3 regions of the Paenibacillus sp. FSL R7-0652 genome follow, and region 1 is predicted to be linked to each of the others. Evidence: a T-box and tRNA genes for the amino acid it is inferred to sense, from the RefSeq annotation. Region 1 holds a T-box; the other regions hold tRNA genes.
What was found. A T-box is a leader RNA that pairs with one kind of tRNA and senses whether it is charged. The one in region 1 lies ahead of argS (arginine--tRNA ligase), so its partner is inferred to be a tRNA-Arg.
Positions count from the first base shown of each region.

Region 1 (4,279 bases):
GGTGTCCGTTTCTTTGGTACGTGTGTCAGAGACCGTGACTATCATACAGGCAGTCGTTTGCGGCGCCTCCTGCCGGTGCTGTTCAACTGAATTGGTCATGGGGAAATCCTCCTTGAATAACTTGTTCTCATAGCATAGACCATTCATGGGAATGAGGCAATGAAGTTTTCGACTGCGATCGAGGAACAGAGGGAGCGTATTGCACAACAATTACAGGATAGTGTACACTCGCTAAATAGACTGAGGCTAGGCCGCATGATTGGCAGAAAGGTGTGTGTAAGATGAGTATGGCTAAGGAGCAAAAACAAAGCATTCCTGTATATATCCTGTCCGGTTTTTTGGGAAGCGGCAAAACGACACTGCTCGTTAAACTGATCGAATACTGGAAGCAGCAGGGACTTCGTCCAGCTGTCGTGATGAATGAGCTGGGAGAAGTGAATCTGGATGGGCAGATTGTAGATGAGGAAGTACCTATGACGGAAATGTTAGGCGGATGCATCTGCTGCACTGTTCGTGGTGATCTTGGACTGCAGCTTGCAGACCTCGTTCAGGAAGAGTCGCCCGATGTAATCGTAATTGAGGCAACCGGTGCGGCCAATCCGATGGAAATACTGGATGCCGTAACGGAGACTTCGCTGTATATGCGGCTGGAGTTGAAAAGTCTGATCACCGTGGTCGACGCAGCTCATCTGTCGGGTCTGTATCAGGAGCAGAAGGGTAAAACATTCAAGCTGATGCAGGAACAGATTCGCTGTGCATCCGTGCTTCTTTTGAATAAAACGGATCGCGTTCAAACAGAGCAGCTGCGGGAACTGGAACAGCTGTTGAACAAGTGGAACGGCTTTGCCCCGGTGATTCCTACGGTCAAATGTGAAGTGCAGATGGAACATTTGCTTCACAGCGGCAATGAGATTCACCTGCAGCAGTCTGGTGCAGATATTGGAAAATCAAACGATGAAGCTGAGCATCATGTGCATACAGATGCCTGTCGTACACATGGATGCAGTCATGGACATGAGTATAAACATGGACATCACAGTAATTCTTCGGATTCTCAGCACAAGCTTGCCTCCAGGCCTCATACGTCACATGAACATGTGATGGTATATACGCATTATTTCAGCCAGCCGGTGAACAGCGAAGCGTTTGAACGGTTTGTGGCTGGTTTGCCGCGTGATATCTACCGGGCAAAAGGTATTCTCTCTTTTAGTGATACGGCAAGCCGGTTCTGGTTTCAATATGCCTATCGTGAATCGGATTATATGAAGATCACACCGCAAGGTGAAGTACCGAATGTTGCCGTGTTCATTGGTGAACATTTTGATCAGACTGTCATTCGTGAACAGTTACTGGAACTGGAAGCAATAAAACAAGAGTAATGGTTCAAAGTTCCTTCCGGATGGGTATTAAGAAGCATAGCAAACTTTGCCTGGGAGGTAACTTTAAATGACACAACAACAATACCAACAATGTATCGATGCTTGCCTGGAGTGCATGAATGCTTGCAATGTATGTTACATATCAAGTCTGAAAGAATATGATCTGGCTATGCTGCGTGATTGTATTCGTCTTAACCGCGAATGTGCTGACATATGTGCATTTGCTGCACAAGCGATGACTCGTGGAAGTGACTTTATCGGCGAAATCTGTGAATTGTGCGTCAAAGCATGTGAAGCTTGTGCGGCGGAATGCGGCAAACACGAACATGACCACTGCCAAGCCTGCGCAGAAGCCTGCCGTGCATGTGCTGAAGCCTGCCGTTTAATGGCAGCCGTGGCCTAATCTGTACGTTATTGAAATCATGTTTAACCATGTAGGATATAGATGTAAATAACATATGGTGTTAGTAATGATCCCCTTGAATAAGCAGAAATGCAGGAATTCGGACGCCTGCATTCGTTCATTCAGGGGGTTTTTGCTATGGATGTCCTTTATGAAAAAGTGCATGTTCAAGCAGGCAGGTAGATTATCAGGTTGCCAAGGCATACCAGGATATGTATAATAATCTGCAATGAATAAAATACAGCAGTATCAATGATCGGGAGAGTAGCTCAGATTCAACCATAACAGCGAGCCGGGGCAGGTGTAAGCCGGCATGGAATGTCCTGAGTGAAGCGCACCCGTGAGATGGTTATCCGAAGCTATATATATAGTCCTGCAGGATTGTATATCTTGGATTTGAGGGTAATCCGGCCTGCAGCCGTTATTTGCACCGAGCGGAATCGTAAGTTTTGACATGCATCTTAAGCATTTCATCTGACAATTCACTTAGAGTGGTACCGCGGGAACTGTAAACACAGCTCTCGTCTCTTGATTTTTAGAGACGAGAGCTTTTTTGCATTTTATTTTAACTATATACGATTCGGAGAAGGAGTGTTTCACGTGTTAATGAAGCAGGCTGCAGTTCAGATTGCCCCGCTCACAGGGCTCACAGAGGAAGAAGTATTAAAATTGTTGGAAATCCCGCCGCAGGAGCAGATGGGAGACGCAGCATTTCCTTGCTTTACACTGGCCAAGTCGCTCAAGAAGGCACCGGTTGTTATTGCTGGTGAGATTGCTGCTGCACTGCAGGCTGCCGGAACAGATGCCGCAGCTGCCGGACCGTATGTGAACATTCGTTTTGACAGGAAGGTGCTGGCACCTGAGCTGCTGCAGGAACTGGGCAGCGAAACATTTGGCAAACTGCAGCTGGGTCAAGGAGCGCGTGTACTAATCGACATGTCCTCGCCTAACATTGCGAAACCTTTCGGCATCGGGCATCTGCGTTCAACTGTAATTGGTGCAGCGCTGTATCGTCTCTATCAAGAAGCGGGTTACACCTCAATAAGTGTAAATCACTTGGGGGACTGGGGCACTCAGTTTGGCAAACAAATTACGGCTTATAAGCGGTGGGGGAATGAAGAAGCGCTGCAGGCTGACCCTATTCGCAATTCCCTGGAGCTGTACGTTCGTTTCCATGACGAGGCGGAGCAGGACCCGACACTGGAGACGGAGGCCCGGGAATGGTTCCGCAAACTGGAACAGGGAGATGATGAAGCTCAGCGGTTATGGGCATTCTTTGTAAAAGTAAGTATGCAGGAGTTCAACCGGATGTATGAACGATTAAATGTTGATTTTGACTATACACTGGGCGAAAGCTTCTATAATGACAAGATGGGTGCAGTCGTTGAAGAACTGCAGGATAAAGGGCTGCTGGAGGAGAGCGACGGTGCTCTCGTGGTAAGGTTGGATGAAGAAAATATGCCGCCATGTCTGATCATAAAAAAGGATGGAACAACCATATATCCAACCCGGGATTTGGCGACAGCCATCTATCGTCGGAACATTATGCAGGCAGATCGCTTGTTATACGTCGTTGGCGGCGAGCAAAAACTTCATTTCCGTCAGGTGTTTACGGTGCTGTCCAAGATGGGTTACGAATGGGCAGACAACTGTGAACATATTCCGTTCGGCTTGATGCGCTTTGAAGGGCGGAAGATGTCTACACGCCGGGGGAAGGTTGTCTTTTTGCAGGAAGTGCTGGATGAAGCCGTTGCGCGTGCCCAGCAGATCATTCAGGATAAAAATCCGAATCTGGAACAGTCTGAACAGGTAGCTGAAGCCGTTGGTGTGGGAGCGATTATTTTCGGTGACCTGCGCAGCAATCGCATGAATGATATCGATTTCTCGCTGGATGATGCGGTGAGTTTCGAAGGAGAGACGGGGCCTTATGTGCAGTATACCTATGCCCGGATTCAAAGTGTGCTTGCCAAAGCCGCGAATGTGTCGCGTGATGAACGGGAGAAGGTGACAGATCCGTTGAAAGGGTCTGCTGCGGAGAACATTGAGGTAAATGCAGAGCTTGAGGCTGAAGGATCACATTTGGATAGGCATCTTAGGGATCACCTTGCTGCGGATGCTGTGGGAGATACGTCGTGGGCGCTGCTGAAGCTGCTTGCTGAATACCCATCCTATCTGGAAAAAGCAGTGCTTCGCAGTGAACCTTCGGTCATTGCCAAATATACGATCGATGTCGCTCAAGCGTTTAACCGCTTCTATCATGCCGAGCGAATTGCAGACGCGCCTCCCGGCACGAAAGCTTTTCGGGTAAAACTGGCAGCGCGTACTGCCGAACGTCTGGCTTACAGCTTGTCTTTGCTTGGCGTGCAGGCTCCAGAGCGGATGTGACCTTGTTCAGATCCTGAAGAAAATCCATGGAATAACGAAGTTAGGCGCTGTCCTGTCCGGCAGCTTGAATGTTGTTTGCGGTTTGGTTACGATAGAGTCATATGAAACAGCC
Region 1 covers NZ_CP152001.1:2,498,182-2,502,460, forward strand. The annotation lists gene MKY97_RS11445 (molybdenum cofactor biosynthesis protein B) at 1-99, opposite strand, end outside; gene MKY97_RS11450 (GTP-binding protein) at 282-1,379, shown strand; gene MKY97_RS11455 (four-helix bundle copper-binding protein) at 1,447-1,782, shown strand; T-box leader at 2,026-2,314, shown strand; gene argS (arginine--tRNA ligase) at 2,389-4,167, shown strand.

Region 2 (4,279 bases), 2.3 Mb from region 1:
GACCAATCTGTTCAAGCGGCATCCGTATCTTCCAAAGTAACCGCACCAGCTGAGGTGACGCTAAAATCAGGTGGTAAAACGCTGACGCAAAAAGGCCTGCTCCAAGGTGGTTCGACATGGGTGTCACTGACAGCGGTTAAGGATGTGGCGGGTGGTACATTGAAATATGATGCCAAAACGAAGTCATACACGGTTACCGCGGCGAATAACGCCATGACCGTTAGTCTGATGGATGGGCAGCCAAACGTGTATATTAACGGTTTTTATCCTCAGGTGGAAGCAAAATTGATCCAGGGCCGGTTGTATATTCCCTTCTCTGCCATGAGAGATTATTTGGGCGTGCAGGGCAGCTGGGATGCCAAAACGAAAACATTGACCCTGAGCAAAGTGAAGCAGAACAACGTGAAGGTGAAGTCAACAAAAGTAAATATGACGGTTAAAAACGCGGAGGTGGATGTTCAGTATCCGCAGGTGAGCGGACTGGCGAGCAAAGAGGCTGAAGCGGCAATCAACAAAGTGCTCAAAGATGAGGTGGATAAGGCAGCAGCTGCTTTTAAAAAACAGACGTCTGAATTCGGCGGAGCTACGGCGGAACGCCCATATGCATTCGAAACGTCGTATGTGGTGACTTATAATGAGAACGGCGTGCTGGGTCTGATTACGCAGCGTTACGAAGACTATGCAGGAGCGCACGGTATGACGTATCGCACAGGGCACACATTTGCACTCGATACAGGTAAGGAATTGACGCTGGATGACGTGATTGGAAACAGCAAATCCATGCGTGAAACCATCAGCAAAAAAGTTGGCGAGCAGCTGAAAGCGAACACGGGATATTTGAGCGGCTACAAAGGTCTCAACAAAGATCAGGACTTCTATGTGACCCCATCTGGTGTAGTGGTGTTCTTCCAGCTGTATGAGTACACAGCATATGCCGAAGGTTTTCCTGAGATGAAATTCACTTATAAGGAAATTCTGCCTAAGGGTACTGAACCATTTGGCAGTGCCGCATCCGACAAGTAAGTAAGTAAGTAAGTAAGTAAGTAAGTAAGTGGGCTGTAAAATCGTCTAAGCTACGCTCAATTAACAGCACTTATTCTTTCTTCTCGCAAAATATAAAATAAGAAGCCCCTCTCACTATATTGTGAAAGGGGCTTCTTATTTGTACAGACAGCACACTCCAGTGGCGAGTGGTGATGCTGTCTCGCTGCCAGACATAAACGCGGGGCGGACTCACCATATATTGGTGAAGCCCGCCCCGGGATAACACTGCAAGCCTACAGGCCGCGAATTAGATGCCTTGGGAGCCTACATTTTGGATTACTTTATCGATGATACCGTAATCGGCTGCTTCAGCAGCGCTCATGAAGTAGTCACGATCTGTATCTTTTTCGATGCGTTCCAGTGGTTGGCCCGTACGTTCAGAGATGATGCGGTTGAGCGTATCGCGCATTTTCAGGATGCGGCGTGCACGGATTTCGATATCCGATGCTTGACCTTGTGCACCACCGAGAGGTTGGTGGATCATAATTTCACTGTTCGGCAGCGCGAAACGTTTGCCTTTTGCACCGGCATTCAGCAGGAATGCACCCATGGATGCCGCCATACCTACGCAGATTGTAGATACATCCGGTTTAATGAACTGCATTGTATCGTAGATTGCCATACCCGCTGTGATCGATCCGCCTGGGCTGTTGATGTATAAGTGAATGTCTTTCTCCGGATCTTCGGCTGCCAAGAACAACATCTGTGCCATGATGGCATTCGCCACAACGTCATTCACGTCGCTGCCAAGAAAAATGATACGATCCTTCAGCAATCTGGAATAAATATCATAGGCGCGCTCACCCCGGTTGCTCTGTTCAACGACCATTGGAATATAACTCACGTGAAAAACCTCCTCGGAAATGTAAAAGTTAAATTGGTGTTTATACTTAAACTGTTACCGTATTAACCACATCATAAACAATCTCAAACAAAAAGTCAAAGAAAGTCAAACTAACTTTGAAAAAAAAGAAACCTTTCCGGTTTCGTTGGTTAATTGCATTATGAGCTGTTAAAACTTAGATGGCGCGCCCGCCAAGAATCGAACTTGGATCTCAGGCTTCGGAGGCCTACGTCATATCCATTGGACCACGGGCGCAAATAATGTGACAGCAATAATGATTATAGCTTATGAAGTGGTGAATTGCAAGCTGCTGCTTGTAGTAAAGGGCGCATGATTTTTTGGCAGTCGATAAAATTATCATTCTTCTATACGGGCTATAAGCTGTTTTGCAGGTGGTTTGAATTGCTTCGGATATGATCATGATAATTAAGAATGGATAAAGCTTGGGTTTAGGTACATGCTATAAGAGGTTTTGGACATGCCATATGAAATATGAAGGTTGCAAGATATAGATGAGATTGATGTCCTTCTTCTATATATGGTGTGAAAACTCATATTTTATCCTCATGAGCAGAGGTTGTGAAAATAGGCGCGTACAGAAGCCTATGAACGTGTCGAAATAAGCATTCGAAACACTTGCATATCGCGTCAGTTTTAGGTAGAATGAACGTGGGACTTAAAAAGTTAACCCGGGACATTTTAGGGCCATGAAAGAAGCTTGGAGCGAGAAGCTTGCGGGAGTGGAAAGCATGCGAACGATTTTAGAAGTGCAAAAGCAGCTTCTGCCTGATCTCATGGATGTCTTGAAAAAAAGGTATACAATTCTGCACCAGATCATGTTATCGGATGTGATTGGGCGTAGAACGTTAGCCAATTCCATGCAGATGACCGAGCGGGTTCTGAGAGCTGAGACCGATCTGTTAAAGGCTCAGGGACTTATCGAAATTGATAGCGCCGGTATGAAGATCAGTGAGGCGGGTTCCAATCTGCTGCAGCAGTTAGAACCTGTCGCGAAAGAGCTGTTTGGATTATCCGAGCTGGAAGAGCGAATCAAGCAAGCCTACGGTCTGCAAAAGGTAGTTGTCGTTCCCGGTGATTCGGACGTATCTCCTTACGCCAAGAGGGAACTTGGAAGGGCCGGAGCAAAGGCTCTCGGCAGTATTATGAGTGACAACGACGTTGTCGCCGTTACGGGTGGATCTACAACGGCTGAAGTCGCTGAACAACTCACGCCACCTACTTCGCTTAAGGGTGTCTGGTTTGTACCAGCGCGCGGCGGACTGGGAGAAAGCCTGGAAATTCAGGCCAATACGATCGCATCCACGATGGCAAAGCGGGTAGGAGCCCAGTATAAACTCCTGCATGTACCGGATTTGCTTAGTGACCATGCCTATGAATCACTGATCCAGGACCCGGGTGTTCAGGAGATTTTACAGCTGATCAGGCAATCACGCATTGTGATCCATGGTATTGGTGATGCTGTGGAGATGGCGAAGAGACGCAAGCTTGCACCGGAGATCATCGATGAACTTCAGGAACAGGGTGCTGTATCGGAGTCCTTCGGGTATTACTTTAATGGTCAGGGTGAGGTGGTACATACCATGCTTACACTGGGTATGCGGCTTCAGGATATCGAACGCACTGATGTGGTGATCGGCATTGCGGGCGGCAAGAGCAAGGCGGCTGCCATTCATTCCGTACTGCGTTTCGGTCAGGAAGATATTCTGATTATAGATGAGGCTGCGGCCGAAATCATCGTCGCTGAAATGGAATAGGTTGATCATCAGAGACGACCTTTTTCTTCACACAAATTTTGTTGTCTTGACGGACTTCACCGTCTGTCTTGAATATATAGTTTTATCAAAAAATTAAATCAAAACTTGGGAGGAACTTACTCATGATTAAAGTAGGTATTAACGGTTTTGGACGTATTGGTCGCTTGGCATTCCGCCGTATTCAAAATGTAGAGGGCATTGAAGTTGTAGCAATCAACGACTTGACTGACGCTAAAATGCTGGCTCATTTGCTCAAATATGATACAACTCAAGGTCGCTTCGATGGCGATGTTGAAGTACACGACGGCTTCTTCAAAGTGAACGGCAAAGAAGTTAAAGTACTGGCTAACCGCAATCCTGAAGAACTGCCTTGGGGAGACCTGGGTGTAGATATCGTTCTGGAATGTACTGGTTTCTTCACAACGAAAGAAGCAGCTGAGAAACACTTGAAAGGTGGAGCTAAGAAAGTTGTTATCTCCGCACCAGCTACTGGCGACATGAAAACGATCGTTTACAACGTAAACCATGACATCCTTGATGGTACTGAAACAGTAATTTCCGGCGCATCTTGCACAACGAACTGCCTGGCTCCTATGGCAAAAACACTGCAGGACAA
Region 2 covers NZ_CP152001.1:183,107-187,385, forward strand. The annotation lists gene MKY97_RS00885 (stalk domain-containing protein) at 1-1,023, shown strand, start outside; gene clpP (ATP-dependent Clp endopeptidase proteolytic subunit ClpP) at 1,292-1,888, opposite strand; tRNA gene MKY97_RS00895 (tRNA-Arg) at 2,069-2,143, opposite strand; gene MKY97_RS00900 (sugar-binding domain-containing protein) at 2,638-3,663, shown strand; gene gap (type I glyceraldehyde-3-phosphate dehydrogenase) at 3,786-4,279, shown strand, end outside.
Region 2: it has a tRNA-Arg gene. The T-box ahead of argS (arginine--tRNA ligase) is inferred to sense a tRNA for this amino acid. The anticodon was not compared.

Region 3 (4,279 bases), 2.7 Mb from region 1:
AACAACAACCAGTTCAGCATGACGCTGCTGCAGACGCTCCAGCTCTTCTGCTACTTCTGCTTCAGTTACTTCACTTTTAGCTACAGCAACTTCGATTCCTTTGTAGTCACCCAGGGTAACTTCTGGTTTCACGGTTACTTTCGCTTTGAATTTGAAAGATTGTCCTTTACCGAATTGCTCGATGTCTACATCAGGACGATCAACCGGGAAGATATCCGTTTGATCAATCGCTTCTGTGTAAGCTTCAGGAAGCAAAATGTCGATTGCTTCTTGATAAAGGCTCTCTACTCCGAAACGAGCTTCGAAGATTGGACGTGGTACTTTACCTTTACGGAATCCAGGTACGTTTGCTTGTTTCACTACTTTATTAAAAGCTTTGTCGAGTGCTTCCGTTACGCGCTCTGCACCGACTTCAACCTCAAGAACCCCAAGGTTCTTCTCTATCTTTTCCCAAGTTGCTTTCATTGTATACTTTCCCCTCCAAAATTCACATGTTCACGTAGGCGATCACGTACAAAATAACCATTTTAGTATAAACAAGTTTACATTCTTTTTCAAGAGGAATCCCTTGATACGGTTTAAGGTAAACGTTTCCGCCCTTTAATGACCGTCCAAACCAGCCGAAACAAACTGTTTCATCGAACGATAAGCCTGCTCCAGACGAAACCTCATTGCACCAGTCACAGCGTACATTGAGCGCGTATTTTCTTCATCATGTGAACCACCAAGACTGTCTGCCACCGTCATATGCAGCGCAGCAGCCCATATGTCTGCAGCAGCGTCATTTTGTTCCAGCATAGACTCGTAATCCCTTGTTCCATAGACCGCCATTACATATTGTATCCACAGTTCCTGGGCAAAATAAAAGAGCGTAGGTTCATGAACCTCCGTCTGGTCTGCTACCCGTTCCAGAATCTGAACAATCTGAAGTGGAAATTCTTCCGGCTTAAGCGGGACGCCAGTGATATCAACTTCTACATCTTCATCGCCTCTTGTGAAGCGAATGATATCCTGCACTCCTCGGCGCCGCAGCGTCTGCAGCACTCTGAATTGTAAAAGCGGATGAAGCGTCTTTGTTTGAAGCCATTGAATCAGCTGCTCATCAACCTTCGAAACGTCCAGAAATGCCAGCTGTTCAAGTGCCAGCATCGTCTGCTCGGACAGCGGCCCTTCCATAACTGTACGGAGCAGCTTATCAGCGTAACCGTCGTCCTGCGCAAGCTTCAACTTGGCGTGCTGCCGGGCCATCTCTTCCTCGCTGACATCCTCTTCCTCATCCTCTTCTTGACGAATCACCGGCAGGTCCATCTCTTCATGCTGAGGAAATGCTGCCTGCAGCCATTCAAGCAGCGCCCTCCACTCATCGTAGTGACGTTCATCCTGCCCCTGACACTGCAGCAAAAAACGAAGCATGTCCATGGCTTCAACATAACGTTCGTTTTCAAGCATAACCGTCAGCTGTATCTGATAATAGTCCAGCGTTTTTGGAAACAGCACAATTTTGTTGTTATGCGCGGTTTCCGGGGTCGTGGATTCCTTGATAGGAGCACCTCCTCTGTTCCTGAATCTCCAGTTGGAATTGACCATGAATAGATATATATCAACAAATATCGATCTATTTTGTAAGTTCTTCTGATATTCTAACATAACCTTTATTAGAAAGAAAAAAACGTTACAGCCGCCAAATATCATATACGAAAATGGAACAAAAAATAAACATTTGATATTTATTTTTATTTATGATAAAATCATTTTTGCTTGAAAAATTTCATGTCTCAGTAGCTCAGCAGGATAGAGCAACGGCCTTCTAAGCCGTCGGTCGGGGGTTCGAATCCCTCCTGGGACGTTCAGAAAAAAAGCTTCCTTCGGGAAGCTTTTTTTGCGTTCTGGGGATGAGAACCCCGGGTGGTTCGCCTGGGCATCTACTCGTTAACATATGCCTCTCAGCCTCGACGGTCAACTCTAATCTGTCCAAAATATGAGTCCTGGCAGAAGATTCCGATCATTAAACACCCGTTATACTCTGGTCTCCTCTAACTGCAGAAACACCACCTTGTCGCCGCCCTGTCAGCTCTCGCTGCTCTCCATCACTGTATTGAGCATACCTGACAGATCACTGGAACTGTTCAGCCGCTCTGCAATGCTCTCAGTACTACCATCTCTCACATTCCGACTTCATCTGCCCTCCTGCCTCTCTCCTTCATCCTATTGGCTCATAAATAAAAATCAATGAAATGTCACATTCTGGAACACCTAAAACGTAATACCTTATAAATACAGTAGTTCAAAGGAGAGATTCTACATGAAAAAGAACAAGAAGTACAAAAAAAGTCTAATTGCTTTGACAGCAGCTCTGCTGCTCATTCCGGCCACAGCCTTTGCCGATGATACCATTAGCAATCAAGTCTTTAAGTTAACTAACAACAAGGGGGAGGTTATCTATGAGCAGAAGCCTTACGAGGGCTCTCATAAGTCGGACCACTCCCGCGAAGATCTGCTTCGCTCCTCAAAAAGCCATAGCTTAGCTAATGAGCTGCTGAAGAAAGGGGAAGCCGCCCTGTTTTACATTGCTGAAGATAATCCAGAGCGCAAGACCAATATTGAGCGAACATCGATGAGCTTCAAGAAAGCAGCCAAGCTGCGTGAGCAGCTAAAAGGACAATCGGTTAAAATTTTGGATACCATCCAGCAAAAATATAAATTTGACAGCGCCAGCGTGACCTATCATCCGGTCCTGTCGGATCCCGAGCGAGCCAAGATGACCGATCAACTTGAGCAGCAGGCAGCTCAGTCTGGCAAAGGATATGCCATGCAAAAGCTTAAACTGATCGGCAAGCACTGGAACCTTTTCAGCACATATAAAAATGGAAGCAGCGAGCTGCTGGTTCAGGCTATAAAATCTGATGAGAAAATCACGCTCCATACTCCATCCGTACAAACCGGGGTCACGTATGAGCTGATCAAGTCGGGAGGAACAGAAATGGTCTATTCGTCTTACAGCGAATCCGAAAATCAGGATTTCAAGTCCTCAGGCCAAGGTATTACATTTGTGTGCAGCATCCCTAACAGCGAATTTCATATTTGGTACCATATTGAAGACATCGGCAGCAAGTTGAGCAAGCAGGAGCTGATCAAGCTGGCCGAATCGTATTTGAAATAGGACGCGGAGTGCAAGGCAGCCTTTAAGCCGCCGCGGCGCTTGGGATATAGCTTTCAGATCGCTGCGTCCAGATAGCAGCGGTTAATCCGTAACCAATATGATGCATTCATGTTCCTAAGCAGATTCAGGCACACAGTGTATCTCCCCTGTATTAGATACGTTGGGTTGAAATGAACCGGGAGGGATGCATCGTGTGCCTTCTTAAGCAAAAAAAACGGTAAACTGTCACAATACAAGGTGTCTCCTTCATAAAACACTTTAAAAAGGGGTGGGGACTTGGAAGACATAGATCTTCGCCAGATCATAAGCGATATCCTGAGTGGAGATACTACAAAGTTCGAGAGAGTCATGCATAAGTATCAGAGACCGATCTTTCTCTACTGTTATCATATGCTAAACAACTATGCCGAGGCCGAGGACTGCGGACAGGAGGTCTTCCTCAAGGCCTTCAGGCATCTGAAAAGGTATGACCCGGAGAAATCGTTCGAGGCCTGGCTGTATACCATTGCATACAATCAGTGTATTGACGCGCTGCGCAAGCGCCGGCTTGTCAAGTACCTGCCTTTTCTATATCATGCCACCAGGGATTATAGCCCGATAGACCAGCGAATTGAGGACATTTATTTTGATGAGCAGGTGCTTCAAGCCATGAAGAGACTGTCGACGGAGGAGCGCAGCCTGCTCATTTTGCGATGTGTGGAGGACAAGACCTATGAGGAGATCAGTACGATTCTCCAGCGAAACAGCGCTTATCTGCGTAAGAAGTATGAACGAACGGTAGGCAAATTCCGCAAGCACTATTATCCAGTGAAAGGAGCTGGCCGCAATGAAGCCAAACAGCAATCAGGATCTTCGAGAACTATTCCATAAGGCTGAGCCGCCCCATGCAGACTTGTCCGGGCCTGTAATGAAACAGCTGCAAGGTGAACTGCCCAAGCGGCAAGGCCTCGATCGACCCTACCTGAAATACAGGGTTAGTGTGATTATAGCAGCCTGCATGCTGCTCAGTATTTCTACAGGCTTCGCCGCGGTGCATCTCTACTCACTGACCAACAGCAAGGGTGGGACCGTTTATGAGGAAAAGATCTTCGAGCCATCCATTCTGGAGAAGAAGAACCC
Region 3 covers NZ_CP152001.1:5,221,763-5,226,041, forward strand. The annotation lists gene tig (trigger factor) at 1-465, opposite strand, end outside; gene MKY97_RS22880 (hypothetical protein) at 601-1,449, opposite strand; tRNA gene MKY97_RS22885 (tRNA-Arg) at 1,773-1,846, shown strand; gene MKY97_RS22890 (hypothetical protein) at 2,303-3,160, shown strand; gene MKY97_RS22895 (RNA polymerase sigma factor) at 3,437-4,030, shown strand; gene MKY97_RS22900 (hypothetical protein) at 3,987-4,279, shown strand, end outside.
Region 3: it has a tRNA-Arg gene. The T-box ahead of argS (arginine--tRNA ligase) is inferred to sense a tRNA for this amino acid. The anticodon was not compared.